Regions from separate parts of the Actinopolymorpha sp. B17G11 genome, predicted to be linked through region 3. Evidence: riboswitches for the same ligand, from Rfam matches in the RefSeq annotation. Region 3 holds a riboswitch; each other region holds the start of a gene.
What was found. Region 3 has a riboswitch for thiamine pyrophosphate ahead of ABN028_RS24325 (thiamine phosphate synthase). Riboswitches for the same ligand answer to the same signal wherever they lie in the genome.
Positions count from the first base shown of each region.

Region 1: it holds a riboswitch for thiamine pyrophosphate, as region 3 does, so the genes downstream of both, thiM (hydroxyethylthiazole kinase) here and ABN028_RS24325 (thiamine phosphate synthase) in region 3, are expected to answer to the same signal.
Region 2: it holds a riboswitch for thiamine pyrophosphate, as region 3 does, so the genes downstream of both, ABN028_RS26105 (ECF transporter S component) here and ABN028_RS24325 (thiamine phosphate synthase) in region 3, are expected to answer to the same signal.

Region 1 is NZ_JBEFTW010000016.1:91,178-100,936, forward strand. It holds gene ABN028_RS17845 (ABC transporter ATP-binding protein) at 1-372, opposite strand, end outside; gene ABN028_RS17850 (extracellular solute-binding protein) at 369-1,613, opposite strand; gene ABN028_RS17855 (sugar phosphate isomerase/epimerase family protein) at 2,009-2,902, shown strand; gene ABN028_RS17860 (electron transfer flavoprotein subunit beta/FixA family protein) at 3,269-4,060, shown strand; gene ABN028_RS17865 (electron transfer flavoprotein subunit alpha/FixB family protein) at 4,099-5,067, shown strand; TPP riboswitch at 5,115-5,213, shown strand; gene thiM (hydroxyethylthiazole kinase) at 5,204-6,016, shown strand; gene thiE (thiamine phosphate synthase) at 6,020-6,679, shown strand; gene thiD (bifunctional hydroxymethylpyrimidine kinase/phosphomethylpyrimidine kinase) at 6,676-7,548, shown strand; gene ABN028_RS17885 (TenA family protein) at 7,532-8,245, shown strand; gene ABN028_RS17890 (cysteine desulfurase family protein) at 8,426-9,703, shown strand; gene mnmA (tRNA 2-thiouridine(34) synthase MnmA) at 9,703-9,759, shown strand, end outside.
Region 2 is NZ_JBEFTW010000030.1:73,778-83,536, reverse strand. It holds gene ABN028_RS26115 (energy-coupling factor transporter transmembrane component T family protein) at 1-248, opposite strand, end outside; gene ABN028_RS26110 (ABC transporter ATP-binding protein) at 245-1,810, opposite strand; gene ABN028_RS26105 (ECF transporter S component) at 1,807-2,436, opposite strand; TPP riboswitch at 2,584-2,702, opposite strand; gene ABN028_RS26100 (TIGR03085 family metal-binding protein) at 2,796-3,431, opposite strand; gene ABN028_RS26095 (GH92 family glycosyl hydrolase) at 3,428-6,727, opposite strand; gene ABN028_RS26090 (DUF6186 family protein) at 6,777-6,977, opposite strand; gene ABN028_RS26085 (hypothetical protein) at 6,974-7,432, opposite strand; gene hisI (phosphoribosyl-AMP cyclohydrolase) at 7,500-7,904, shown strand; gene ABN028_RS26075 (anthranilate synthase component I) at 7,907-9,406, shown strand; gene ABN028_RS26070 (Trp biosynthesis-associated membrane protein) at 9,403-9,759, shown strand, end outside.
Region 3 is NZ_JBEFTW010000027.1:59,223-68,981, forward strand. It holds gene ABN028_RS24295 (transposase) at 1-670, shown strand, start outside; gene ABN028_RS24300 (helix-turn-helix domain-containing protein) at 704-1,282, opposite strand; gene ABN028_RS24305 (DUF2130 domain-containing protein) at 1,556-2,275, shown strand; gene ABN028_RS24310 (hypothetical protein) at 2,754-3,566, opposite strand; gene ABN028_RS24315 (hypothetical protein) at 4,186-4,410, opposite strand; gene ABN028_RS24320 (DUF402 domain-containing protein) at 4,496-4,984, opposite strand; gene ABN028_RS24325 (thiamine phosphate synthase) at 5,171-5,566, opposite strand; gene ABN028_RS24330 (hypothetical protein) at 5,556-5,708, shown strand; TPP riboswitch at 5,735-5,844, opposite strand; gene ABN028_RS24335 (hypothetical protein) at 5,981-6,154, shown strand; gene ABN028_RS24340 (DUF6431 domain-containing protein) at 6,251-6,835, opposite strand; gene ABN028_RS24345 (hypothetical protein) at 7,035-7,214, opposite strand; partial or broken gene istA (IS21 family transposase) at 7,547-9,104, shown strand; gene istB (IS21-like element helper ATPase IstB) at 9,061-9,759, shown strand, end outside.

The DNA.
Region 1 (9,759 bases), on a different contig from region 3:
GTTGACCCGGCGCTTGATCTCCGCGTCGGGAATCTTGCGCATGGCAAGGCCGAAGCCGATGTTCTTGCGTACGGACATGTGCGGGAACAACGCGTAGTTCTGGAACACCATCCCGAAGCCGCGCCGCTCCGAAGGAACGGTGTCGATGCGTTCGGCGTCGAGCCAGATCCGGCCGCCGGAAAGCGGCAACAGACCGGCCAGGCAGTTCAGCGCCGTCGACTTGCCGCACCCGGACGGGCCGAGCAGGGCGATGAACTCGCCCGCCTTGATGGTGAGGTTGAGCCGGTGGAGTGCGGTGTAGTCACCGAACCGGCGCGACACGCGTTCGAGGGTCAGTCCTTCGAACCCGTCGGTCCGAGCGTCGGTACTCATGACTCCTTGACTTTCGACCCGCCGATGAGGCGGTCCCACTTGTCGAACGCCTTGACGAGTGCGTCGGCGTCGAGCGGTGTCTCGGTGGGGTGGTCGGCGATGAGCTGGTCGTATTCGGGGCGGCCGAACTCCTCGAGGATCTTTCGGCTCGCCGGCGGTGCCATGTCGAGCGTCACGCCCTTGACCGCCGCACCGAACAGGAACGTGCCGTCGTCGTAGATCTTCGCCTGCTGCTCCACGCTCAGCATGTGGTCGAGCAGGAGCAGGATCGCCGCCTGTTTCTGCACGGAGACGCCGTGGGGTACGACGGCGTAGTGGGCGTCGGTGATCCAGTGGAAGCCGTCGAGCGCAGCGATCTCGACTTCCTTGGGCACCGTGCCCAGCACCCTCGGGTTGATGTCCCACCCGGTCGTCGACGCGATGAGGTCGACGCTGCCGTTGCCGAGGTTCTTCATCGTCTCGGTCGTACCGGACGGGTAGTACTCGATGTACTTGTCGAGTTCCTTCAGGTAGGCCCAGGTCCTGTCCCAGCCCTTCACCGGGTCTTTCGGGTCCTTGTCGCCGAGGATGTAGGGCAGACCCATCAGAAGCGTCCGGCCCGGACCGGAGTTGGCGGGTCGGGCGTACATCATCCGGCCCGGGTGTTCCTTCGCCCACGCCAGCAGTGCGTCGGCGTTTGTGGGCGGACTGGGGACCTTCTCCGGGTTGTACTCCAGCAGCGGGCCGGACGGGTCGTACATCACGACGGCGCCGTAGCCCTGGGCCAGCCACTGCATCTTGCTCGCCGCGGGGAGATAGTCGTTCATGTGTGTCAACCGCATCTGGTGTTTGGGCACCAGTGGCATCCAGAGGTCCTGGGAGATCCCGGCCGCCAGGCCGTCGTTGCCGGTGAGGACGAGATCGATGTTGACCCGCCCGGCGTCCTGCTGGGCCCTGATCTTGCCGGTGAGCTCGGGCGCGGGTGACTTGGAGTAGGTCACCCGGCTCACGATGTCCGGGTTCTCCTCGACGAACTCGTCGATCATCGGTTGGGTGAACTGCAGGTCGCCGGCGACGTCGAGGATGTTCAGCGTGACCGGCTGGGCCGGCTTCGCGGGAACCTCGACCTCCCTGCCTCCCGTCATACTGCTGAAGCCCGCTCCTGGTGGTGGCGCGGGTGCGCCGCAGGCGATGAGCACGAGAGCCGCGCCCAGTCCTGCGGCGACGTACCGAACTGCACCACTCACGATGGCAGCCTTCATGGCAGCGTCTCTCCTTCGCCGGCGAGCATTGCGGTGACGAGCGACACGAGGTCCATGGGAAACGGGTTTCCCGAAGACGACCACAGCGGGCGTTCGACGGTCAAGACCCCACTTTTCACACCAACCGGACAGGTGGAGTCGCGACCACCCCCGGCATGACCCCCGGACCGACACGCGGGGCAAGGCCAGGCACGACCTCGCTGCCCCGCTGTGGGGTGAAGAGCATAGTCCCCGGACGAACCGGCGCAATCCACACCGGAACGGTCCTGTTTCGGCCCAGAGCCGGCGGACTGCCCCACGACTCGACGGTGTTGTGTGGACGAGACTTGAGAGGTCGCTCCTTCCATGGCGGCAGCGGCGACAGTCCTCGTAGCGACGACGAGAGGGGTACGCCTGTGGGCGGTACCAGTGCCACCACTTCCACCACACCGGGCACACCGGCCAGCGACGCGTTCTTCACCAGCCTCAACCCCGGTGCGCTCGGTATCAGCCCGGGCTTCGAAGCGGCGGTGGAGCTCGCCGGCGAGTTCGGTTTCGGCGCGGTCGACCCGGACGGCCGCTACCTCGGGGAGCAGCCCGAAGCCGAGCTGTCGAAGGTGGGCGAACGCCTGGAGAGCGCGGGTCTGCGTTGGGGATCCGGTGGCGTGCCGGTCGACCTCACCGGTGATGCGGCGAAGTTCGCGGAGCAGCTGTCGGGTCTTCCGGCGTACGCGGCGACGCTGGCGGCGGCAGGCGTCGAGCGCGCGGGTACGTGGATCCGGCCGATGAGCGACGCGGTGACGTACCGGCGCAACTTCGCCCGGCACGTCGAGCGGGTCGGCCTCGTCGACGAGATCCTGAGCGGTGCGGGGATCAGGTTCGGGCTGGAGTACGTCGGGCCGAAGACCTTCTGGTCGACCGAGCTCTACCCGTTCGTCCACACCCTCGCCGAGGCGCGCGAGCTGCTGGCGGCGGTGGGAAGTTCGAACGTCGGCCTCATCCTGGACACCTTCCACTGGTACACCGCTGGCGAGACGGCCGACGACCTGCGCGGACTGACCGCTGACCAGGTGGTCGCCGTGGACCTCAACGACGCGCCGGTCGGCCGTGAACGCGACGAGCAGATCGACGGCCAGCGAACCCTCCCGGGAGCGACCGGTGTCATCGACCTGGCGGGTTTCGTCGGCGCGCTGCGCGACATCGGTTATGCCGGGCCGATCAAGGTCGAGCCGTTCAACGCGGAGCTTCGGGCGCTGCCGGTCCGCGATGTCGTGGCGAAGACGGCGGACTCCCTCTCCTCCGTCCTCTGACCCTCGCCCGGCTCCTCGTCGCGCGAACGGCTCCCGGCGTCCGCCGAGGGCGGCAAATGACCACGCTGAGCAGGTCTGTGGCACCCGGGACAGGTGCCGATGCCTCGTGAGGGTCCTGACGCCTGCTCAGCGTGGTCATTTGCACCGCGCCGAGGCTCCCACACGTCCCCGCGGCACGCTGGTTGCCGACTAAGCTACTGACGGGTAACGTCTCGCTGGTCGGGTTCGGGTCCAAGGTGTTCGCTCGAGTGCGTTCGCCAGGAGCGGCGAGCCTGGCAGGCTGGTAGCCACGCGAGCGCCCGCGACTCGCGGGGTGTTCGTTCAGCCGCGTAAGCGCCCGGAGCGAGTGAGGAGCCGGACCGGAGCATGAAGATCGTCGTCTGTGTGAAGTACGTCCCCGACGCCACAGCGGACCGCACCTTCGACCCTGGCGACAACACCGTCGACCGGGTGAACGTGCCCGGCCTGCTCTCCGAACTCGACGAGCACGCGATCGAGGCGGCGTTGACGCTCGCCGAGGCCGGTGATGCCGAGGTCACCGCCCTGGCGGTCGGCCCGCCCGACGCCGCCGCCGCGGTGAAGAAGGCCCTGCAGATGGGCGTGGACGCCGGCGTCCACGTCGCCGACGACGCGGTGCACGGTTCGGACGCGGTGGCCACCTCCCTGGTGCTCGCGAAGGCGCTGGCGAAGATCGGCGAGGAGGGTCCTGTCGACCTCGTCCTGTGCGGCATGGCCTCGACCGACGGCGGCATGTCGGTCGTTCCCGCGATGCTCGCCGAACGCCTCGACCTGCCGCAGGTGACTTTCGCCGCGAGCGTCGAGGTGGGGGAGGGCGGCGTACGGATCCGCCGGGACGGCGAGACCGCCACCGAGACCGTCGAGGCGTCCCTGCCGGCGGTCGTCTCCGTCACCGACCAGGCCAACGAACCCCGTTACCCGTCGTTCAAGGGGATCATGGCGGCGAAGAAGAAGCCGGTGCAGACCTGGAGTCTCTCCGACGTCGGCATCGACCCCGGCGAGGTCGGGCTGGGCGCGGCGAGGACGGCGGTCGCGTCGTACACACAACGCCCACCACGTCAGCAGGGCACGGTCGTCACCGACGACGGCGACGGCGGTCGGGCACTCGTCGGCTTCCTGGCCGAGCAGAAGTTCGTCTGAAGCACGCGCGCGGAAAGAGATAGGGGAAGGCTTCCGGCATGGCAGAGATCCTCGTCCTCGTCGACCACAGTGACGGCGCCGTCCGCAAGACGACCACCGAACTGCTGACGATCGCCCGCCGCCTCGGCGATCCCGCCGCGGTGTTCATCGGCAGCGGGTACCAACGCGCAAAGGACACCCTGGCGAGCTTCGGCGCCCAGAAGGTCTACCTCGCAGAAGACCCCGAGCTGACCGACTACCTCGTGGCACCCAAGGCGGAGGCTCTCGCCCAGGTGGCGGAGCGCGCGACGCCCGCCGCGATCCTGCTGACCTCCAGCGCCGAGGGCAAGGAGATCGCGGGACGGCTCGCGATCAAGCTCGACGCCGGCGTACTCACCGACGCGGTCGACGTGGTAGCCGGCGAGAACGGCGGCGGGCCGGTCGCCACCCAGTCGGTGTTCGCCGGCAACTACACCGTCGAGGCGAAGGTCACCCGCGGCACGCCGATCATCACGGTCAAGCCCAACGCCGCCACCCCGGAGCAGGCGCCTGCGCAACCGGTGGAGGAGAAGCTCGACGTCGCCGTGTCGGACCAGGCGAAGACGGCCCGGGTCGTCGAACGCACGGCACGCACCCAGACCGGCCGGCCCGACCTCACCGAGGCGGCCATCGTCGTGTCCGGCGGCCGTGGCGTCGGGTCGGCGGAGAACTTCGCCGTCGTCGAGGCACTCGCCGACGCGCTCGGTGCCGCCGTCGGGGCGTCGCGGGCCGCGGTCGACTCCGGGTGGTACCCACACGCCTACCAGGTGGGGCAGACCGGCAAGACCGTGTCGCCGCAGCTGTACGTCGCGGCCGGCATCTCCGGCGCCATCCAGCACCGGGCGGGCATGCAGACCTCGCGGACGATCGTGGCCGTCAACAAGGACGCCGAGGCGCCGATCTTCGAGATGGCCGACTTCGGTGTCGTCGGCGACCTGCACACGGTCCTGCCCCAGGCGACGCACGAGATCACCGAACGCAAGGGCTGACCGGCACACCTGGGTCGCATACCCGCCGCCGAGCGGGTACGGTCGAAGGCAGTGACGCGGGGTGCCCGTAGATCGTCCGGGCTGAGAACACACCCGTGGAACCTGATCCAGATCATGCTGGCGAAGGGACGTCGCGATGCCCGCAGCCGATGCTGCTGTGAAAGCTGACGACATGGCCGACGCGCTCGAGCGGTTGCGCGTCCAGACTCCACTTGTGCACTGTCTCACCAACGTTGTCGTGGCCGGATTCACCGCCAACGCCCTGCTCGCCGCAGGGGCGGCCCCGGCGATGGCTGACGCGGTGGAGGACGCCGACGTGCTCGCCCGAGCGGCCGGCGGAGTCCTCGTCAACATCGGGACCGTCACGGCGGCATCCGCCGACGGCATGCGGGCCGCCGTGGTCGCGGTGGGTGACGCCGGCGGTCGCTGGGTACTCGACCCGGTGGCCGCGGGTGCGTTGCCCTGGCGGGCGGCCCTGGCTGCGGAGTTGACGGAGCTGTATCCCCCTGCGGTCGTACGTGGAAACGCCTCGGAGGTCCTCGCACTCACCGGAGAGCTCGGCGGTCGGGGGGTCGACGCGAGTGCCGGACCGGACGACGCGGCCGCGGCGGCCACCGCGATCGCCGGCAGGTTCGGGGCGACGGTCGCCGTGAGTGGGGCTGTCGACCTGATCACCGACGGCGAGCGGATCGTCCGTGTCGAGAACGGCCATCCCCTGATGACGAAGGTCACCGGCGTCGGCTGTGTGCTCGGCGCGCTGGCGGCAGGGTTTCTCGCAGTCGTCGACGATCCTCTTCTCGCCACCGTGACGGCTACCGTGTTCCTGACGCTGGCGGCCGAGGACGCGGTGGCGCGGGCCGACAAGCCTGGTTCGTTCGCGGTGGGTTTGATCGACGAGTTGGCCACCGTCGACGGCGACCGTATCCGTACCGGCGCAAGGCTGCGTTGACAGGTGATCTCGTTGCGCCACCTGGACCTCTCGCTCTACCTCGTCACCGACACGAGGTTGTGTGGCGGTACGCAAGGTGTGGTTGACACCGTGCTGGCCGCTGTGACCGGTGGCGTGACGGCTGTCCAGCTACGCGACACCCACGCGAACGCCCGCGCGCTCGTGGCCCTAGCCCGTCGCCTGCGCGAAACCCTCTCTGAGACAGGCGTTCCGCTGATCGTCAACGATCGCGCGGACGTTGCGGCAGCGGCGGGTGCTGACGGAGTCCATGTCGGGCAGGAGGACCTTCCGGTCGAGGTCGCGCGGGCGCTCCTTGGTCCGGACGCCTTCGTGGGCTTGTCGATCCAGCGGCCGGATCAGCTCGCCGCGGTGCGTGAGCTGGCGGCGGGCGCCGTCGACTACCTCGGTGCCGGACCGGTCCTTCCGCAACGTACCAAGGGCGACGCCGCTGCTCCGATGGGCCTCGACACGCTGGCAGAGGTCGTCCGCGGAGCATCCTTGCCGGTCGTCGCGATCGGCGGGATCGACGCCGACAACGCTGCCGCTGTCCGGGCGACCGGGGTGGACGGCATCGCTGTCGTCAGCGCGATCTGCGGGACGCCGGACCCGGCCGCGGCGGCCCGAGCCCTGCGAAACTGCCTTGCCGTGAAGGAGGTTCGATGACACCGGCGTTGCGGACAACGCCCGACCCGGAGCGGCCAGGGGCTACGCCACCCCCGGTCGCGTTGACGATCGCGACGAGCGATCCTTCCGGTGGTGCCGGGATCCAGGCCGACCTCAAGACGTTCTCGGCACTCGGTGCCTACGGCACGGCCGTGCTGGTCGCCCTCACCGCACAGAACACCCGGGGCGTGACCGGTATCCAGGTGATCCCTACCGCGTTCATCGCCGAGCAGCTCGACACGCTGTTCGCCGACGTCTCCGTCGACGCGGTGAAGATCGGCATGCTGGCGAACGCCGCGGTGATCCGTACCGTCGCGGACGCTCTCGTCCGGCTTCGACCGCCGTGCATCGTTCTCGACCCGGTGATGGTGGCGGCGAGCGGCGACCGGTTGCTGGAACCCGACGCTGTCGCCGATCTGCGCGACCGGTTGCTGCCGCTGGTCGACCTCGTGACCCCCAACATCCCCGAGGCGGCCACGCTGCTGGCCCGCCCGCCTGCACAGAGCGTGGACGAAGCGGAAGAGCAGGCACGGGACCTGCGGCGCATGGGCGCGCGGAGGGTGCTGCTCAAGGGTGGCCACCGGCTGGACTCCGACGAGTCCACCGACGTGTACGTCGACGCCGAACGCACCCACCTGTTCAACGCCCCACGGATCAGGACCAGGCACACGCACGGCACCGGCTGCACGCTGTCGTCGGCGATCGCGGCGCTGCGACCCCAGCGTCCGGGCTGGCCGGAGGCGATCGGAGACGCCAAGGCCTACCTCACGGAGGCGATCGCCGCGGCCGACACGCTGGCTGTGGGTACCGGCAACGGACCCGTGCACCACTTCCACCACTGGTGGGGAAACCGTGACGCCGCCTCCTGATGCCGCTCCCGACCCGGCGCACAGTACGACGGACAGTACGGCGGGCAGTACGACGTTCAGTGCCGCGGCGTGGACCGCGAGCGCCGTGACCCGCGAGGCGATCGACACGCTGCCGTTCGTCCGCGGGCTGGGGGACGGCTCGCTGGACCGCGACCGGTTCGTCTACTACCTCGCCCAGGACGCGCACTACCTCGAGAACTACGCACGGGCGCTGGCCACGGCGGCGGTCAAGGCGGAGACGGTCGACGACCTGGCTTTCTTCGCCGGCTCGGCCAGGGACTCGATCCTCGTCGAGCGTGACCTGCACCGCCGCCACGTCGGCGACATCTGCCGGCACCCGGCGAGCCCGACCTGTCTGGCGTACACGTCGTACCTCCTGGGCGTCGCACACACCCAGGGTTACCCGGAGCTGGTGGCCGCGCTGCTGCCGTGCTTCTGGATCTACTCCGACGTCGGTACGCGGCTGCTGGAGCGGGCTGGGGCGTTGCGGGGGCATCCGTACGCCGACTGGATCGGGATGTACGCGGACGAGTCGTTCACCGCCGCGACCTCGACGGCACGGGCGATCGCCGACCGGGTGGCGGCCGGCGCCGGCGAGCCGACCCTGCGCCGGATGCACGCGGCCTTCGCCCGGGCGGCGACCTTCGAGTGGATGTTCTGGGACGCCGCCTGGCGCCGGGAGACCTGGCCCGCCTAGCACCGCGAGCCGCGGGCGCCGGGGAATGATCACGTTTACGTGATCATTCCCAACGACGCGGCAAAAGTCGACGTGCTTCGTTGGTACTTGCCGTGCATCGTCGGGAGCTCAGAGGGGCTCTTGTCGCGAACGTCGTGCTCGCCGCCCACGTGCCGGAGACGGTTATTACTCTGGAGGGCGATGGATGCCACGCCTTCCCCTGTCTACCTCGACCACGCCGCGACGACTCCGATGCTGCCCGAGGCCGTCGCGGCGATGGCTGCCCAGCTCCCGCGGCTGGGCAACGCGTCGTCCCTGCACGCGTCCGGCCGCGCGGCCCGGCGGGTCGTCGAGGAGTCGCGCGAGACGATCGCCCGGGCCCTGGGCGCCCGGCCGTCGGAGATCGTCTTCACCGGTGGCGGCACCGAGGCCGACAACCTCGCCGTCAAAGGCCTCTACTGGTCCCGTCAGGCCGCCGACCCGCGTCGGCGCCGGATCCTCGCGAGTGCGGTGGAGCACCATGCGGTCCTCGATGCGGTCCAGTGGTTGGCCGGCCACGCTGGCGCCGAGGTCGAGTGGCTGCCGGTCGACGTCGTGGGCCGGGTCGACCTCGACGCCGCCGTCGCGAGCGTGGAGCGGGATCCCACCTCCGTCGCGTTCATGACGGTGATGTGGGTCAACAACGAGGTCGGTACGGTCCAGCCGGTGTCCGAGCTCGCCGCACTCGCCCGGCGGCACGAGATCCCCTTCCACACCGACGCGGTCCAGGCCGTCGGCCAGCTGCCCGTCGACTTCACCGCCGCCGGACTCGACGCCATGACGGTGACCGGGCACAAGGTGGGCGGTCCGATCGGTGTCGGCGCGCTCGTCGTACGCCGGGAGATCGACCTCATGCCCCTCCTGCACGGCGGGGGACAGGAACGCGACGTCCGGTCGGGCACGCTCGACGTTCCCGCGGTCGCGGGGTTCGCCACGGCGGTGGAGTTCGCGACGTCACGGCACGTCGAGCTCGGGCGCACTCTGGCCGGTCTGCGGAACGAGCTCGTCCGCCAGGTCCTCGCCGAGGTGCCCGACGCCGAACTCAACGGCGAGCCGCTCGCCACGGACCAGCGCCAGCCGGCTGGCGAGACGCGCCGACTGCCTGGTAACGCGCACTTCTCGTTCCCCGGCTGTGAGGGTGACTCGCTGCTGCTCCTGCTCGACGCGCGCGGGATCGAGTGCTCCACCGGTTCGGCGTGCTCGGCCGGAGTCGCCGAGCCGAGCCACGTCCTGATCGCGATGGGACGGGACGAGGAGCGGGCCCGTGGATCGCTGCGGTTCAGCCTCGGCCACACCTCGACGCGCGCCGACGTCGACGCCCTGGGCACCGCGATCGGACCCGTCGTCGAGCGTGCCCGCGCCGCCGGGCTGGTCAACGCAGTCAACACCGCAGGCGTGCACGAGCGGGTCACGGGCACGACGACCGGAGGAGAACGCTGATGCGGGTGCTGGCGGCGATGTCCGGCGGAGTCGACTCGGCGGTCGCGGCGGCGAGG
Region 2 (9,759 bases), on a different contig from region 3:
GTCGAGGCCGCGAGCCCACCGGTCAGGAGGATCAGCAGCCAGAGCCTTCGCAGGAAGACCCGCCACCTGACACCGGCCGCCGAGACCGCGGCGAGTTCGGCGGCGAGCACGAGCGCAGGTGTCACGGCGTCACCGGTGAAGAGCAGGCCGACCATGACGATCGTGGCCGCCGCGAGTTTGGTGACGGGGTTGAGGCGCCCGAGCAGGGCCTTCGGGTTGGCGACGATCGGCTCCGCCAGCACACTCATGCGCATTCTCGCTTCGCTGCCATCCGCTGGTCGCTCTCGTGGACAAGCCGTCCCGCCCGCATCTCGAGCGTGCGGTCGGCGAAGGCCGCTACAAAGTCCGCGTCGTGGCTCACGAAGGTCACCGCATGTCCTTCGTCGCGCAGGTTCGCCAGCAGGTCGAGCAGTTCGAGCCAGGTGCTCCTGTCCTGTCCGAACGTCGGCTCGTCGAGCACCAGTGCCGCCGGCCCGGTCGCGAGAGCGGTGGCGACGGAGAGGCGCCGCTTCTCTCCACCGGAGAGGGTGAACGGGTTGGCGGCGGCGAGATGCGCGAGCCGCAGGCGGTCCAGCAGGTCGTCGACGCGCGACGTCACCTCGCCGGGGGAGCAACCGATGAGCCGGGGACCGAGCGCCAGCTCGGCGCGGACGGTTGAGGTGAGGAACTGGTGCTCGGGGTCCTGGAAGACGGTGCCCATCGCGCGGACGAGCTCCGTCGCCCGCCAGGTGTGCAGCGGTGAGTCGCCACTCTGCCGCTGGAACAGCCGACGTCGGGCAGCCGTCCACCGGGGGTCTAGCCCGGCCCGGAGGTACAACGACGGCATGGCACGGACGTGGCCCGCCGACGGAGGCAGCAGCCCGGCGAGCAGCATCGCGAGGGTGGACTTGCCGGACCCGTTGGTACCGGTGAGCGCGAGTGCCTCGCCGGCGTGGAGCCGTACGTTCGCGTCGACCAGCGCGGGCCGGCCGGCGGCGGGATAGGTGTGGGTCAGCCCCTCCGCTGCCAGCAGCGGTTCGGTGGCGGGTTCCGGTGCGCGCCGCCGAGGCGGCCGGTGCCCTGGAACCCACACCCCTGCGGCGGCCAGCCTCTCGCCCTGGGTGGCGAAGACCTGCGCCGGTTCGCCGTCGGCGAGGACACCACCGCCGGCGCGCAGGACCACGACCCGGGAGACGAGCGGCAGCCAGTCGTCCACCCGGTGGTCGACGACGATCAGGGTGCTGCCGCGAGCCGCGACGACCCGTTCGACCGCCGTACGCACAAGGGCGGCGCCGTCCGGGTCGAGGTTCGCCGTGGGTTCGTCGAGCAGCAGGAGGGCGGGAGAGAGCGCCATGACGCCGGCGAGGACCAGGCGCTGTTTCTCGCCACCGGACAGCTGACCGGTGGGCTGGTCCCGGTCGTACGGGAACCCGGTGAGTTTCAGTGCCTCCTCGACCCGCGGCCAGATCGCGGGTGTCGGCACTCCGCGGTTCTCCAACCCGAACGCCACGTCGTCGCCGGCCCGGGCCATGACCAGCTGGCTCTCCGGATCCTGGAACGCGATGCCGACCCGCTCCCGTACCTCCCTCGGCGGAGCCCCGCCGACGGTGAGGGCGCCCTCGACCTCGCCTGCCTGTTCGGGGTCGAGGAGTCCGGCAAGGGCCGTGAGAAGCGTGCTCTTGCCCGCGCCGGACGCGCCCGCGAGCAGGATCCGTTCCCCGGGCTCGACGGTGAGGTCGAGCCCGCGGACGGCCCACGCCTGCCGACCGGCATGGCGGTAGCCCCAGGCGCGGGCGCGGACGCCCAGGGCCGCTGGGTGCGCCGGTGTCATGTCGTGGACTGCTCGCGCCCCGCGGCGAACGGTGCGAGGACACCGGTGCTGGCCAGCGCGCGCACGAGCACATAGCTACCCACTCCGGCCAGGGCGACGGTGCTGGCCACGACCAGGACGCCGTAGGCGAGCATCCACGCCGGTGCCCACGCGGCGTTGTAGAGGATGTTGTCGAGGACGGCTGGTACCAGCCCGGCCGTCAGACCTGCGACCAACGCGGCCGGCAGCCGCCAGGACCGGTAGCGCAGCGCCGCGAATCCCAGCTCCGCGCCCATACCTTGCACCAGCCCGTACACCACGATCATCAGCGGGGCGGGCGCGCCGAAGAACACCGAGACGGTGGCGGCGACGAGTTCGGTGAACACCGACGCACCGGGCTTGCGGATGACCAGGCCGCCGAGCACACCGGGAACGAGCCACATGCCGTAGAGCACCGCCTGGGCGGGGGGAAACCAGGTGAACGCTGGAGCGGTCGCGGCCCACAGTGCGTTCCACCCGGCGAACACCACACCGAACGCGGCAGCGAGCACGGCCGCCACGATGATGTCGACGGTCCGCCAGCGAAGGCGGGTGGTGGGTGGGGAGTCGAGGCGACCGGTCGGGGTCTCGGTGGAGTCATGGGACATGGCGTTGCCCTCCCTGCTCGTGCAGAACCCTGCCCACGCAGAGCCTGCTCACGCAGATGACGGGCGACCGCGTCCTGCCGGATCCGTTCGGGCGCAACAACGCACCTGCTCGTGGGGTCCGAGTCAGGTGCGTACGTCACGTTGCCGTGGCCGGACAGACCGACTTCCTGCGCTGGAATTACCCAGATCAGGTTCGAGGGTCTGCGGGTGTGCCAGTTTGCGTGGCCCCGCACTCTCAGCGCTTCCGCGCTCCCCTGTCGTCTGCTGCTTTGTCGCTGGTTACATCATTGGGTCGACGCGTCGATGCGGCGACCTGACCCGGAGGCTAGCACGACGCCCGCGACCAGTCAGGACACGCGCTAGAAACCGAGCGGAGCCTGGGCGAGAGCCTCGACGGCGGCGTCAGGTCCGCTGGTCTCGACCAGGGCGACATCCTTGCGTCCCCACATGTAGAGCGCGATTTCGCTCGGCTTTCCCGCGAGCACGGCGGTGGGCTCCCCGTTGCGTACGCGGACGGTGGAGCCGTTGGGACGGACCACGAGTAGACCGACGGCACAGCGGCGGAACAGGAACCGGCCCGGCCCGGTGACCCGGCGCCACAGTGTCTCCTCCAGGTCGGCCGGCAACTCGCGTGGCTCCCAGTCCGGCCTGGCCCGGCGGACGTCCTCGTGGTGGACGTAGAACTCCATCGTGTTGGCCGCCTCGTCGATGCCATGGATCCGCATCGGTGACCAGCGAGGTGGGCCCTTCCGGAACCGGTCGACGACCTCGGTGTAGCCGAGTCGCCGCACCATTGCGTCCATCGTCGTCTTCGTACGACCTGCCAGTGGGCCAATCACCATGCCGGCCGCGGCCACGACGTCGCTCTCCCGGATGACGAGATGCGCCACGAGATCGCTGGTCGTCCAGCTACCGCACAGCGTGGGGGCGTCGGGACCGACCTCGAAGAGGAGGTCGGCCAGCGCCTGGCGTTCGGTCCGGGCGTGGTCGCTCATGCCTCGATCCTAGTGTTCGACCCGCTCGCGGCCGGCTCGGCGAGGAGCTCGATCTGGGCAAGGGCGAACGGCTTGCCGTCGCCGCCGGTGAACTCGAACCGGTAGTGCGTGCAGGCCGCCGGCCGTGCGAGGGCGAACACCCGGGTCTGCGAGCGCCACCGGAACTCCTCGTCCGTACGCGTGTCGAGCACGTCCCACCCCACACCGTCTCGCGAGCCCTTGACCACCCACGCGCTCGGGTCACGTCCCACGGATGCCGAGGTGAGGGTGTAGAGCTCGACCTGCGTCGCGCTGTCAACCTCGCATTGCACCCAGGCGTCGGGTCGGTCGAACCCGACGTCCACACTCGCCGTGTCGTCGAACAACCGCGCCGCCACGATCCCCGGGCCGGCGGTGACCTCGCCAGCAGTCGTGATGTCAACGAGGGGTTGCGGCAGGGCGCCGGTCGCCGTCAGTGACGGCGGCGCGCTGCGCGGATCCGTGCCCCACGTGGACGGTCGTGATCCCATCACGAACTCCAGCACCGCTCCCTCGGCGAGCAGGTCGTGGGGGAGCGTCGTCGCGTCGTACGCCTCACCATTGACGGTCAACGACTGTACGTAGGGAGTTTCCGGGCCGTTGCCGGGTGCACTGACGACCAGGCGGCGGCCATTCTCGAGATGGATCGTGGCCCTGGTGAAGAGCGGCGAACCGACGGCATACGCCGGTCTGCCCACCTGCAGAGGGTAGAGGCCGAGGGCGCTGAACACCTGCCAGGCCGACATCTCGCCGTTGTCCTCGTCGCCCGGGTAGCCCTGGCCGATCTCGCTGCCGAGATAGAGCCGGGCGAGGACGTCGCGCACCTTCTCCTGAGTCTTCCACGGCTGGCAGGCGTTGAGGTACATGTACGCGATGTGGTGGGCCGGCTGGTTGCTGTGGCCGTACATTCCCATGCGTACGTCCCGCGCCTCGGTCATCTCGTGGATGACCTGGGAGTACCACCCCTTGACCTCCTCGGCTCCGGTCTCAGGTGTCGCGAAGAACTCGTCGAGCTTGGCCGCCAGCTTCTCCCTTCCCCCGTAGAGATTCGCGAGACCCTCCCCGTCGTGTGGGGCGTGGAAGGCCATGTTCCACGCGTTGGTCTCGGTGTAGTCGAAGCCCCAGATCCGTGGGTCGAACTCCTCAGGCGACAACCGCCGCCGGCCGTCGGCGAGCCTGCCCTGGAAGAATCCCACCGCCGGGTCGAAGAGGTGGACGTACCCTCGCGCCCGCCGGGAGAAGTACGCCTGCTCGGCCAGGTAGCGGTCCCGGCGCGGATCGTCGCCTTCGCAGCGTTCGGCCAGCTTCCCGGCCATCATCGCGATGCCGAAGTCGTTGATGTAGCCGTCCATCGCCCACGACATCGCCTCGTGGGTCGACTCGTCGGCGGTGTAGCCGAGGAAGCGGGAGCTGTCGATGCCCTTCCGGCCCACATGGTCGTTCGGCGGGCGCACGGTGGCGTTCTTCAGCGCGGCGTCGTAGGCCGTCTCGACGTCGAAACCCGTGACGCCCTTGACGAACGCGTCGGCGAACGCCACGTCGGAGCTCGTCCCGACCATCAGATCGGCGTAGCCGGGTGAGGACCAGCGCGAGATCCAGCCGCCGTCGCGGTACTGCTGCAGGAAACCGTCGACCAGTTCGCCCGCCAGACTCGGCGTGAGGAGGGCGTACGCCGGCCAGGTGGTGCGGTAGGTGTCCCAGAACCCGTTGTTCACATGGACCTTCCCGGGCACGACCCGGGCGCCGGTGGAGGTCGGCGTGCTCGGTGGCGTGGTGACCGAGGACTGGACCGCGTGGGCGTAGACCGGTTCGGCCGCCGTCCCGATGTTCTCGTACGCGGAGTTGGGATAGAGGAAGAGCCGGTACAGGTTCGAGTAGAGCGTCACCAGTTGGTCCTCGCTGGCGCCTTCCACCTCGATGACGGCGAGCTTCTCGTCCCACTGTCGCTGTGCGCGCTCGCGGACGCCCTCGAACGTCTCGTCCGGGCCGAGCTCCAGCGCGAGGTTGCGTTCGGCCTGTTCGAGGCTGATGAGCGAGGTCGCGATCCGCATGGTGACCGTCTTGTCGGTGGAGGTGTCGAAGCGCACGTAGCCGCTGGCGTCGCGGCGCTCACCGGTGCCGGTCGGCCGCCCACTCGCCACGACCGGGTGGTCGAACGACGCAACGACGAACATCCGGGTCGCGCCGTTGGAGAGCCGGCTGCGTACGTCGGTGAACCCGGTGACCACGTTGCGCCCGGGGTGCACCATCACGCCCGCGTCGGCGTTCACGTTGTCGAAGAGCAGGGTCGACGTGTCGCCCGGAAAGGTGAACCGGAACATCGCCGCATGGTCGGCCGGCGCGATCTCGGTCCTGATGCCGTTGTCGAACGTCACCGCGTAGTAGTGGGGTCGGGCGATCTCGGCGTCGTGCCCGAACGCGAGCGCCCGCGCGGAGCGGTCACCGTCTGGCTCACCCTCGGCGCTTGACGGCATCACCTGGAACGTCTGCCGGTCGCCCATCCACGGACTCGTCTGGTGGCTCAGTGCGAACGCCTGCAGCTCCGGCCGGTTGTCGGCGTTGTTCGCGCGGTGGTATTCGTACACCCAGGTCAGGGATCCGGCGTCGGTCACCGGCGTCCAGAAGTTGAAGCCGTGCGGCACGGCGGTCGCCGGAATCGTGTTGCCGCGGGAGAACTCCGCACTGGAGTGGGTGCCCCTGGTCGTGACCACCTGGTCGGAGGGGCGGGCCGGTGGTGGCGTCCTCGGCCGCTCGTCGAGTCCGATGGCGTCGACCCAACCCGAGACGCTGCCGGGTCCCACCGGAGCGTCGTAACCGACGAGGACGGCGCGGACGGTGCGCCCGGCGGCGACGTCACCGATCCGCGCGTACCGGTAGTTCCACTGGTCCACCGAGAGTGTCCGCGCCTCGCCCTGCTCGCGCGGGCCGAGGACGACGCCGTGCTGGTCCCGGACGCCCAGGTCACTGAGCCGGGTGCCGTCACCGAACTCGAGGTCGACGGCGGTGAAGGTCGCGAGATACCGCAGGTCGCCTGGGGCGAAGTCCGGGAGGAGGACGTAGGACAGCACGGTGTCGGTCGTCACCTCGACGTCGACCTCGAACAACCGGGCGGCCGCGCCGGAGCAGACCGCGCTCCCCTCGAAGCGGTACGCCTGCCGGCTGGTGAACCCCACGCCTGCCTTCGCCGCCGGCGCAGAAGCCGGCCCGCCGCCACCACCACCGAAGGCCCGCAGCTCGCCGGGTTGCCCGCTCGTCGATGTCGGAATCGGTGTCTCCATGGTCGGTCAGCCTGCCACGAGTGCCGCGGCCTCCCGTTCCGGGTCGGCTTCAGCGGGCCAGGGCGTGCCAGCCCAACCAGGCCCAGCCGCAGAGTACGAGGATCCGGACCTCCGCACGCACCATCACGTGGGCGAGGGCCTCTCCGAGGGTGGCCAGCTGCACTCGGTGGATCCGCGCCAGGATGACCAGGGAGCAGGCGAGCAGCAACAGCACCACGAAGCCGGCGATCACGACGAGCCGGGTGGTCACGGTCGCGCCAATCGAAGCCCCGCACCGAGCCACGCGAGCCAGGCGACGAACCGTACCGGCCGCAGCTCCAGCAGCGGATCCAGCAGGACCGACAAGGTGGGGTAGTCGGCGCTGCTGACGTTCCATGCCGGCTGGTGAACGAAGGCGTACGCCTCCCACCCGAGCGCGGCCGCGAGCAGGACCGCCCAGCAGATGACCGCCCGCCGCAGCCGTGGCGTGGCCACGCGTCGCCGCGTCCGCGTCCCGGTTGGTGCCCGGGACCTGGTCCGGCGCAACGCCAGGATGCCGACGCCCAGCGCTGTGGTGACGACGAGTGCGGTCGACGGCCAGGTGTGCGGACGAAGGCCCGATCCGAGCCACGCGAGCACGACGACCGCCGCCACCACCAGCACGCTGCCGAGCACCGGCCATCGGCCGCTCAGGTGCACCTGCGTCGGAGCTGGCTCGGTGGTCACGTTTCCATGATGCGTCCGGGTGCACCCGGGCCGGAAGCCGTCCGACCCACCGGCGAGAATGGCGGCCATGCCCGGTGACACACCGCTCGCACCCTCCAGCGGGCTCGACCCCGAGATCGCGGCACGTCTCTCGCGCGACGCCCAGGGACTCGTTGTCGCGGTCGTCCAGCGCCACGACTCCGGCGAGGTCCTGATGGTGGGCTGGATGGACGACGAGGCGCTGCACCGCACCCTCACGACCGGGCGTACGACGTTCTGGAGCCGGAGCCGCCGGACGTACTGGGTCAAAGGCGAGACTTCCGGGCACCGCCAGTGGGTCAAGGAGGTACGCCTTGACTGCGACGGCGACAGCATCTTGGTCAAGGTCGACCAGGAGGGACCGGCCTGCCACACCGGGGACCGCACGTGCTTCGACGCCGACCTGCTGGATGCCGTCGTCGGCGTACCCACCCCGCAGGGAGTGCCCCGGTGACGATGCTCGGTACGACAAACCCCGATCTGGCGGGATTCCGCGACCTTGCCCGGAACCTGCGGGTCATCCCGGTCACCCGGAGGTTGCTCGCCGACGCGGAGACGCCGCTCGGTGTCTATGCCAAGCTCGCCCGCGACGAGCCGGGAACCTTCCTGCTCGAGTCCGCCGAACAGGGTGGGGTGTGGGGGCGCTATTCGTTCGTGGGCGTCCATTCCGCCGCCACCCTGACCGAGCGCGATGGTGCCGCGCACTGGCTCGGCACCCCACCGGTCGGCCTGCCCGAAGGCGGAGACCCGCTCGAAGCGGTCCGGGAGACGCTCACCCGTCTGCACACGCCGCACCTTCCCGACCTGCCGCCGCTCACCGGAGGTCTGGTGGGTTACATCGGCTACGACGCCGTACGCCGGCTCGAACGCCTGCCCGACCTCACCACCGACGACCTGCACCTTCCTGAGCTCTCGCTCATGCTGGCCACGGACCTCGCCGTTCTCGACCACGAGGACGGCACGCTGCTCCTGATCGCCAACGCCGTGAACTGGGACGACAGTCCCGAGCGGGTCGACGAGGCGTGGGCCGACGCGGTAGAGCGGCTCGACACGATGACCAAGGCCCTCAGCCAGCCGACGCCGTCGTTCGTCGCGGCCGCTGACCTGCAGGCCGATCCGGCGTACGAACGGCGCCGGACTCAGGCCGAGCACATGGCGGCGGTCGAGCGGGCGAAGGAGGAGATCCGCGCCGGTGAGGCATTCCAGGTCGTCGTGTCCCAGCGCTTCGAACGCCGGACGACGGCGCGCGCCTTCGACATCTACCGCGTGCTGAGGTTCTCGAACCCGTCGCCCTACATGTACCTCCTGCGCTACGACGACTTCGACATCGTGGGGTCGAGCCCCGAGGCGCTCGTGACCGTGACCGGCGAGAAGGCGATGACGCATCCGATCGCGGGCACCCGACCCCGCGGCAGCACCCCAGAACACGACCACGCCCTGGAAGTCGAGCTGCTCGCGGATGCGAAGGAACGCGCCGAGCACCTCATGCTGGTCGACCTCGGCCGCAATGACCTCGGCCGCGTCTGCGCGCCCGGGACCGTCGAGGTCGTCGACTTCATGACGGTCCGCCGCTACAGCCACGTGATGCATCTGGAGTCGACGGTCGTCGGGCGCCTGGCCGAGGACAGGACGGCGTTCGACGCGTTGTGCGCCTGCTTCCCGGCGGGGACGCTGTCGGGCGCGCCGAAGCCCCGGGCGATGGAGATCATCGAGGAGCTCGAGCCGACCCGCCGGGGGCTCTACGGCGGCGTCGTCGGCTATCTCGACTTCGCGGGAGACCTCGACGCCGCCATCGCCATTCGTACCGCCCTGCTGCGCGAGGGTGTGGCCTACGTCCAGGCCGGCGGCGGCATCGTCGCCGACTCCGACCCACTCGCCGAGGACGCCGAGACCCGAAGCAAGGCGGCGGCGGCCCTGCGGGCCGTGGCGGTCGCGGAGACGTTCACGCAGCCATGACGCCCCGGCGGGAGATGACGGTCGCACTCGTCCTGGTCCTGGCGGGTGCCGCGCTGGCGTTGTTCGCGGCGGGTCGTACGTGGGTGAGTGCCGAGTGGGCAGTCCCCGACTACCCGGCCGTTCGGGTGATGGTGGGTGGGGTAGAGGCCGCACCCCTCGTCCGCGCCGCCGGCCTGGTCGGGCTGGCCGGGCTCCTGGCGGTACTCGCCACCCGCCGGTCCGCCCGGCGGATCGTGGGCGTCGTGCTCGTCCTCACCGGTGTGGCGATGGTGGCGGCCTGCGTGGCGTTCTGGCTCCAGGACTCCGCGATCGCCGACAACGCGCTCGCGACGGCGGTGGGGGACCCGACCCTC
Region 3 (9,759 bases):
GTCAGCCATCGCACAGGTCCTCGGGCTGGACCGCAAGACCGTCCGCAAGTTCGCCCGCGCGGCAACTCCGGACGACGTACTCACACTGGCCGGCAAACGCACCAGCAAACTGGACCCGTTCAAGGCCTACCTGAACAACCGATTGGCTGAAGGGTGCGAAAACGCGGCGGTGCTAACCGAAGAGGTCAAGGCGCAAGGCTTCCGCGGATCCGACAAGACTGTCCGCCGCTACCTGCACCCGCTACGAGACACCACGACACCGCCGCCGCCTCCTCCACCATCTGTGCGTGAGGTAACCCGCTGGATCCTGACCCACCCCGACCATCTGGATCCTGCCGACAAGACCAAGTTGGACACCATCCTGGCCCGCTCGACACCGCTGTGCACCACCGCGGCAAGAGTCGCCGAATTCGCTGAGATGATGACGGGCCTGCGGGGCCAGCGGCTCCACGACTGGATGACAGCCATCGACACCGACGACAACTTGCCAGACCTCAAGTCGTTTACCGCTGGCATCCGCCGCGATATGCGCGCAGTCCTCAACGGGCTCACGTTGCCCTACAACTCCGGGGCAGTTGAAGGCACCGTCAACAAGCTCAAATTCATCAAACGACAAATGTTCGGCCGCGCAAAATTCGACCTACTCCGCAAACGAGTCCTCCTCGCATAGCCCCACACAGCGACCATCACCGCCAGTAACGCGTCACGGAATTTGTGCCAGATCCACAACGATCTGGCCGGTGATGCGGGGGTGGGCCGTCACACTGAGGGCATAGCGGGCGTGGTCGTCGAGCCAGGACAAGATCTCCACATCCGCGCCGGGTGTGCCGTCGGGGTTGCTGAGCCGGTAGTGCGTGAAGTCGGACTGCCAGCACTCGTTGGGCTGCTCGGCGGCGAAGCGGATGTATGACGACTTCGGCCGTTTGGACGGGTCGGGGGTGAGGGTGCCGTGGCGGACCAGGATCCGGTTGATCGTGGCCCGCGACACCGTGATCTGGTGGTGGTGGGTCAGGTGCCAGCCGATGGTGTCTGCGCCGGCGTCCAGACCCTGCTCGGCGAGCTTCTTGCGTAGTTCGAGGACGAGTTGGACGGTCTCCTCGGCGGCCGCGGCGGGGCTGGTCCTTGGTGTCCGCGAATCCGGCTCGAACGCGGCCTCGCCCGCTGCGCGGTAGCGGGCCATGAGACGACTGATCCAGCCCTGGGAGACACCGTAGGTGCGGGCGGTCTCGGACTGTGATGCGCCGGCGAGGACGGCGGTGATGACAAGACGACGTTTCGACACCGGGCAGCCTCTGCCAACCGGCCAGCGGCACCGGACCCGCCATGCCGATGACCCGAGACATTCCTATTCCGATGTCGTGAGACACCCCATTCCGATGTCCTGAGCCAGCACACCACAGGCGGCTCACTCAAAAGCCTAGGTCAGAGGACACGAATCGTCCCTGGACGCGGATCGACGTGTCCGTTATGGCCGTTTCGTGGTGCGAGATTGTGCGTCCTTCATCGGTTCCTCACCGCGCTGTAGTCACCTGAGAGCACACGGAACACCCTCCAACTGGCTGAGAAGGACAAGCAACTGCAGCGGCTGTCTGCAAGCCTCGAGGAGGCGCAGCGGCGGGCCGTACAGGGTTCAGAGGAACTGCAGGGGACCGCGCAGGAGGATGCGCTCGAGCAGGATCTCGCCAGCGAGTTCCCCACCGACGAACTGGCCCAGATACCTCGAGGAACGCGGGGCGCCGATGTCCTGCAGACCATACGGGATCGGTCCTTGCGGTGCGGTGCCATCCTGTGGAGTCCAAGCGGGCCAAGAAGTGGGACGACGCCTGGCTGGCCGTGCCGGTGCGGGGCCAGCGCGGCCGTCATCCTTACTGCGTGCCTTCCCCCCGGGGCGGCGCGCATCGATCGGCGGGACGATGTGTGGATCACCGATCTTGCCAGCGCGCCCCTGCTGGCGCTCGTACTCCGCGAAGGCCTCGTCGCGCTTGCCCAGCAACAGGCCAGGATCGCCGGCAAGACCGATCTCCAAGGTGAGGTCTATGACTACATCACCAGCGCCCGCTTCAGCGAGCATGTCAAGGCCGCGGTGGAATCGATGACCAACATGCACGACCAGCTCGATGCCGAGCGCGCCGCCCACGAGCGGTTGTGGTCCAAGAGAGCGAAGGAAATCGGCCGTGCCGAGGCCCACATTGCGCGCATGATGGGGGACATCGAGGGACTCGGCGCGTCGATATCGTCCATTCCCAGCAGGTTGCAGCTGGCGCCTAGGGCGTAACCGAAGGACATCGGCTCCCCGGACGTTACAGACGCGCCCGGGGAGCCGAACTTCGGCGTCACCAGACCCACCGCCGGTGGCCACGGTGCACCTGGGACTCAGCCAGCGAGCTCGACTGGTGGGCGGGTGGGGCCGCGCCATCCTCAACGCCAACCCCATGGCCAACTGGTACCAGGGCACAAGACCTCCGGACCGTGTCGTGGCGTTCGTGAAACGCACCGACCGGCCGTTCACCGCGGCCGAGCTGTACCAGCGCGGGTTGGGCAGTCGGACCACCATCCACCGGGTGCTGACCGACCTGCGAGGCCGCGGCGAAGTGTGGGCGCAGCTAAGAAAGCGCGGTGCCACGCACTGCCGCGAGCTTGCGAAAATGGCAGAGCTACTGCTGACGTCACGGTCACGCGGACACGGTGAAGACACCGGCGAAGTGAGGGCAGGCCGGCGCGGCCGTTGGCCCAGGCGGTCGGCTAGCCCGGAATCAGCCCGACGTCGGGTGGGCTTCTCGGCTCAGGACCTCGTCGAGGTAGGCGAGGCTGACCCGCTCGGCCTCGCTCCTACGGGTGAAGTCGGCCGGGGCGAGCCGGTCGCGGAGTTCGCGGTAGAGGGTGACGCAGGAGCGGACGGCCTCTCCGCACTCCTTGAGGTCGTAACCGGCGACGGTGCCCTGGAGGCGTTCGGCGAAGGTGGGAACCCGCGTCTCCAGCCGCCGGACGCCGCGGGGCAGGTGGCCCGCCGACACCAGCGCCAGCGGGCCGAGCACCCGCGCCCTGAGGAAGCTGAGCGCATCGAGGACATCGAAGAGTTCGCCACGACCAAGCTTGGCCGCGATGTAGTGGACCCAGCACCAGAAGCGGTCCTCGATCCACTGCGGGTCGGGCATCGGGTGGTGGCTCTCAGTTCGACCGATGGCGTCGGTGAGCTCCGTGGTTCTCTCCCACAGGACAACCGGGTCCTCGATCCGCTTCTCGAGGTCGTCGGGTGTGACGAACTTGAAGTCGACGTGGAGCAGCGGGTCTTCGTACAGGCAGATCACCAGGCGCGGCTCACCGACGTGCTCACCGGTGAACGCGGTGAGCTGCCGCCCCCAGGACGCGGTGAGGTCCAGGCGCTGCTCCATCACGGACGCATGGTGGGCGGGATCCACGACAGGGATCAGGTCGAGGTCGGAGAACTCGTCCACCTCGTCCGACAGCAGTGATCCGCCGGCCGCCAGCCCGATGAACCTCTCGTCCTTCTGGATCTGTTGGAGCAAGCTCTCCAGAAATCGACTGTGGTCCTCGGGCAGTCTCATGAGCGCGTCATTTCGTCGTGGGGGCAAGAGATGCGTCGGTGGAGCGGGCTGGGCCGGAGCGAATCGGCAGCGTATCGCCGCGCCCGTCGGCGCGGACAGCGCATTTCGACGTGATGCCACCGGTCGCCAAGTTTGGGGGAGTAGTCGGCGGCGGCTGTTCGGGCACGGGTGTTGAGCCGCATGAGGCGTTGAACTCGACAGGCAGATGACGTTCCCACTCCCTGAATGGACGTGGACAGACGTCCTGCGTTCGCAGGGACGTCCTGAGACGTCCTTGGCGCGGATCGAAGGACCGCCATGCCTTGGCCGGTTTGGGCCACGTGTTAAGGGTGCGAGCACTTGTGGGCGCTTGCGCTACTCGCACCTGCCGTGGCTGGCATGAGTCAGCGGATGGGCGCGGTGGCCCGCCAGCTGCGGCCCAGCCGTCCCGCGCGGGGAATGCGCTCGGCCGGCGCCCAGGTCGCGAATGAAAGCGCAGGTCAGGGCCACAGTCATTACCGATCTTGAAAACCGCTGGTCCGCTTCGCGGGTCCGGTGCCGGTACATGCCGGGCCGGGGCAGGCGCGCGAGAGGGTTAGCTGAGGTGGATTCGGTGGGTGGCTGGCGCAAAGCTCGCGGGTCAGGTTTCGAGCAACCCGCCGAGGCGTGCGCGGATGACGCCCTCGTGGAAGTAGCCGGGGAGGGGGACTCCGCCGACAGTGGTGCGCGTACTCGCGACGTCGTCGGTCAGTGACGACGGCAGGCGCTTCGCGGCTCGGTAGGACTCGTTGGCGTAACGCTTGGCCTCGTCGTGCTGATGCCGAGTTCGGGCTGCCGGTGTCGAAGGATCACTCGCTGTGGACATGCCCATCGCCAGTGAGTTGCATGCTGCACCCTCCCATACCTGCCATTGACGGCGCGGGCATCCCGTTTGCAGCGCTACCGCCCTGTCAGCTGACCAGTAGCCACCAAGAGACATAGGTCCCGTCGAACGGTGAGCTGCCATCAGACAGTGCGGCTTCAACCGAGGCGCAGGTTTCCTCCGCGGCAGTGACCAGCTTTGTCGGGTAGGACCATGCCTGCGACCGCTCCAAGAACTCTTCACGGTCCAACACCTTGACCGGTCCCGTCTCGACCTGCTCCAGATCTAGATCCAGATCAACAAACTCGAACAATTCACCGTTCCGCCGGATCGGGGTGCTGATGTCGACATACACACTCGCGGGCCGCCGACCGACCGGAGACGACGGCACGAAGTAGGCCGACCACATCTGGCCGACAGGGATCAGACGGAGGCCAGGGAGGGCGTTGTACGGACCAGAGGGGGTTTCCGCAACGGTGCCCTGCGGAATCCACAGCCACGTGCCTGTGGCGTCAGACCCAAGCTCCAACGATGGCGTCCTCCGATGGAAGTCACCATTCCACTTGGTCGAGACCACCGAAACCGATCTCCACCGATCCTGCATGATCCGACAACCCCTCTCTCGGCGCTTGCTCCGCTGCACGCCGCCGAGGGCGAGCACCGTGAGTGCCGGCGGACGCCTTGGCGAGGTGGCGCAGACCGGGCTCGCCCAGGGGCGGCCCGTAACCGGGCTTGGAAGGCGTGGCCGCGGCAGGTGAGGCCGTCACGTACGCCGCAGCGCCCTCCACCGCACGGCGTACCTGCCCACCGTCGTGGCAGGAACGTCCGTGGAATGGCACAGGTCGTGCGTCAAGGTCCGTTGCGTCGCCGACAGGTGCTGCCCGTGGGTGCACGGAAGGCGTTTGGCGATGAGGAGCACACCGTCTGCGCCGGTGCGGTGCCTGATCTGCGGCGTCATCACCGTGCGCTCGCTGTCGTCCAGGTCGAGTTTGCGCAGGATCACCGCACGAAGCCCGGCGTCTACGCACGCCGCGACCGTGACCGCCGACGAGAACTGCACGAGCCGGCGGGCATGGTGGACCGGCAAGTCGTCCCGGCCGAGGTGCACACCGTCGGCGCTCGCCGCCAGCGCGATTTCGAGCCGGTCGTTGACGATCACCCGCGCGCCCATCGACAATGGTGACGACCTCGACGGTCAGTTCCACCAACTCGCGATCGGTGAGGTTCTTCGCGCGGACCTGCACTGCGTCCACACCTGCGGCGACCACCTGGCCAAGTGGCTCGCCCTGCACAGACTGTGAATCGACGAGCCAGTGAAAACGGGGTAGCACGACTGCTCCTCACTTCCTTCGCCGGCATTACCCGGATCAGGTTCAACGGTCGGAGCGGCGTCAGCTCCCTCTCAGCCCGCTGCCGCGAGCACCCGCGTGGAATCACTCAGACAGTAACACCACAGCCTCGAGTTGTGCCCGACCCGACCCGCGTGAACCGACCACAAACACGCCCGATCGACGAACGCTGCCCGACGCCACTTACCGCTGAAGACTCAGCGCCAGGGACTGTCCGTCTAACCATGGATCTGGTCTGGCCTGACACGCCGAGTGTGGGAAGTGCCGGCGAGATCGTCGGCGTGCAGGTCGAACCGGTCCGAGGAGGTGGGTGGGTCGCCGACGGGGCCGACGTAGTGTTGCCCGACGCTCTTGTTGAGGACGACGGCGACACTGTTGGTGAGGACGTGTACGGCTGAAACGACACCGGCGGTGAGCAGGAATGATCGTCACCTTGTCGGTCCATCCTCGTGGTGTCGCCGCATGCCGGGCAGGGATATGCCGTGGCCGGTCGGTCAGCCGGTGGGCAGCGGGGCGAGGAGCCGTCCGCCGGTGATGGTGGTGGCCAGATGCCATGGCGGGGCGATCGGGCCGAGTCGGCGGGTGACGGCGGCTTTCGCCGCGCCGAGCGCAGCGAGGGCGTCACCGAGGGCGCTACCCGTCGGCAGCGACGGGGCGGGCTCGGCGTCGACAGCGTGGGCCAGGAGGGTGGCTTCGACCCGCAGCCACTCGGCTCGGGCGGCAGCGCGCCGGATCCAGCCGCGGACCGTCGCGGCGGGCACCGCGAGTTCGGCAGCAATCGCCCGATGCCCCTTCCCTGCCACGTAAGCAAGCAGGGCGGCGCCGACCACCTCGATCGTGTCGGTCCGCCGTGGCAGGCCGCCGGCTGGCAACAGCACGTGGGTGGCTCGACACGTCGTGCAGCGGGCTCGTCGCGGCCGCACCGTCTGGCGTGTGCCTCCGCGACCGCGGATCGTGCGGGTGCGCGCGTAACCCCAGGGCCGCAAGCGCCCACCGCAGCCACCACATGCCAGCGACGCGTCGGCCAACGCCTCGTCGGCAGTGGCCTCGTCCAGCACCACGATCACGACCTGCAGCACCTCGCATCCACTCATCCTTGCCGAGCGCCCGAGCCGGCGAGAAGGGGCAGCTGGTGTTGCAGCCTGACCGCCGCAGCGGCCGAACGCAACCGGCGACACCGGCGCGTCAGCCTGATGACCGACCGGTTGCACGTCGAGGAAAGACCCGGACATACCAGCTGTCGCACACGGCGACATCCACCGTGCCAACCGCGCATCCTCACCGCGAATGTCCCCAAGGACCTTCCACGACCTCATCCAGAGCGTCGCTCAACACGTAGGCGGTGCGCAGACCGAGGCCCTGCGCACTGCGCATGTCCCAGGCGTGGCCGGCGAGCCCGTGACGGTGGACTTCAACTACGTCGACCACGTCTGGCATGAATGGGAGTTCCGGGAACATGACTCGTTCACCTACGCCGTGTACGCCGACGAACAGTACCTGGGCTGCTGCTACCTCTACCCCGCTCGGCCGGCGAAAGCTTCTCACCGAGGAACTGCTAGACCACGATGTCGACGTGAGCTGGTGGGTCACGCCGGACGCCTACGCCAATGGCCAGTACGCCAAGCTCTACACCGCGCTCCGCCACTGGACCACGACCCATGTCCGCGGCCAGTGAAGAATCCCCGTAGGCGGCCAGATGTTGCCCCGCTGGCGGCCATGGATCTCCCCAGTGGTGGCCAGATATCTCCCCGGTGATCGTTGCTTGGGTGCCGGCTGATCAAGTTCGGTCGGTGAAGACGAGTAGGGAGATCATGGAGATCCTTGAGGCGTTCGACCTCACCGGGAGTTACCGGGCTGCGGCTGAGCTGGCCGGGTGTGACCACCACACGGTGGCGAGGTATGTGCAGCTGCGGGCGTCCGGGCAGTCGGTGGTAGCTCGAGGGCATCGAGTCCGTCCGATCGATGAGTACCTGGAGAAGGTCGAGGAGTTGGTGGTCCGCTCGAACGGCAAGGTGCGCGCCGATGTGGTGCATCGGCGGATCGCGGCGATGGGCTTCGGCGGTGGTGAACGCACCACGCGCCGGGCGGTGGCCGAGGCCAAGGACCGGTTCCGGGCCGGGCGGCGTCGGGTGTTCCGGCCGTGGATTGCTGAGCCGGGGCTGTGGCTGCAGTGGGACTGGGGTAGCGGGCCGCGGATCCGGGATCGGCAGACCCAGCTGTGGTGCGCGTGGCTGGCGTGGTCACGGTTCCGGGTGGTGATTCCGGTGTGGGACAAGACGTTGCCGACCATCGTGTCCTGCCTGGACGCAACGCTGCGCAGGCTGGGTGGGGTGCCGACGTATGCGTTGACTGACAACGAGCGAACCGTCTCGATCGACCATGTCGCCACGATCGCCGTCCGCAACCCTGAGATTGTCGAGGTGGGCCGGCATTACGGGATGACGATCCGTACCTGTGTCCCGGCAGACCCACAGTCCAAGGGCGGTTCGGAAGCCACGGTGCGCATTGCCAAGGCCGACCTGGTGCCCACCGAGGCCAACCTGGTGGGCGAGTTCCGCACCTTCGGCCAGCTCGAGGCGGCATGCCGAGCCTTCTGCGAACACGTCAACGACCGTGAACACCGCGAGACCCGCCGCCGCCCAGTCGAGGCGTTGGCCGAGGAACGAACACGGCTGCATCGGCTGCCTGGAACAGCGTTCACGGTCGCGTTCGGCACCACGCGCCGAGTCTGCTGGGACGGCACGATCTCGGTCGAGGGTGTGCGGTACTCAGTGCCGCACGAGTTGGTCGACACCCGCGTGTGGGCAAGGTTCGCCGGTGATGAGCTGATCGTCACCGCCATCGGCGACGATGGCGCGACCGAGGTCGCCCGGCACCAGCGTTCGGTCCCCGGCACCCCGTCCATCTGCGACGAGCACTACCCGCCACGGGACGACCATCACGGCGTGCGCACCCCGCGGGCCACCTCTCCCGACGAGGCAGCCTTCCTCGCCCTCGGGCCCGGGGCGGCCGCGTGGCTGACCGAGGCCGCCGCGGCCGGGACACGACGGATCCGACCCAAGATGGCCGAAGCCGTCGCGCTGGCCAAGCTCCACCCCACCAGCGACGTCGACAAGGCGCTCGGCACCGCAGCGATCGCTGGCCGGTTCGCCGAGAACGATCTGATCCGCATCCTCACCTACCAGACCGGCCATGACGATGGCGCACCCAGCAGGGCCGGCGAACACCACAGCCTGCAACCAGGCACGGCGGCATGGTCGAACTTCGGCATCACCGCCACCGACCGCGCCGAGGCGGGTGAGCGATGATGGCCGCCGGGTTGCGCACCGTCGCCCGCTCGACCGGTGATCCCCTGAACGAGGCGATCGACCTGGCTCGTCGGTTGAGGCTGCCGCACCTGCGGCGCGCCCTGACCGATCTGGTCCCCACCGCCAAGGCCCAACGCTGGGACCCAGCCGAGGTAGTCCGGGTGCTGCTGGCCGAGGAAGCCGCCGGACGCGACGCGACGAACCTACGCACCCGTCGCAAGCGAGCTGGGTTCCCCGCCGGGAAGACCTTCGGTGACTGGGACGAGCAGTCCTCGTCCATCCCACGTCCCACCCAGGACGCCCTCAAGACGCTGGAGTGGGTTACCCGCAAGGAGAATCTCTGCATCTGCGGCCCGTCCGGCACCGGCAAGAGCCACTTCTGCGAAGCGCTGGGCCAGGCCGCCGTCGAAGCGGGCATGACCGTCGCCTGGTTCACCATCGAAGACCTCGGCGCCCTCATCCGCCGACACCGCGTCGACGACTCCATCGCCCCCGCACTCACCCGACTGATCCGCGCCGACTTGATCCTGATCGACGACATCGGGCTGTTGCCGGTCAGCCCGGACGCCGCCGAAGGCTTCTACCGCCTTGTCGATACCGCCTACGAACGCCGCGCACTCGCCGTCAGCTCCAACCTGCACCCCTCAGGATTCGACGAGATCATGCCCAAGACCCTCGCCACTGCCACCGTCGAC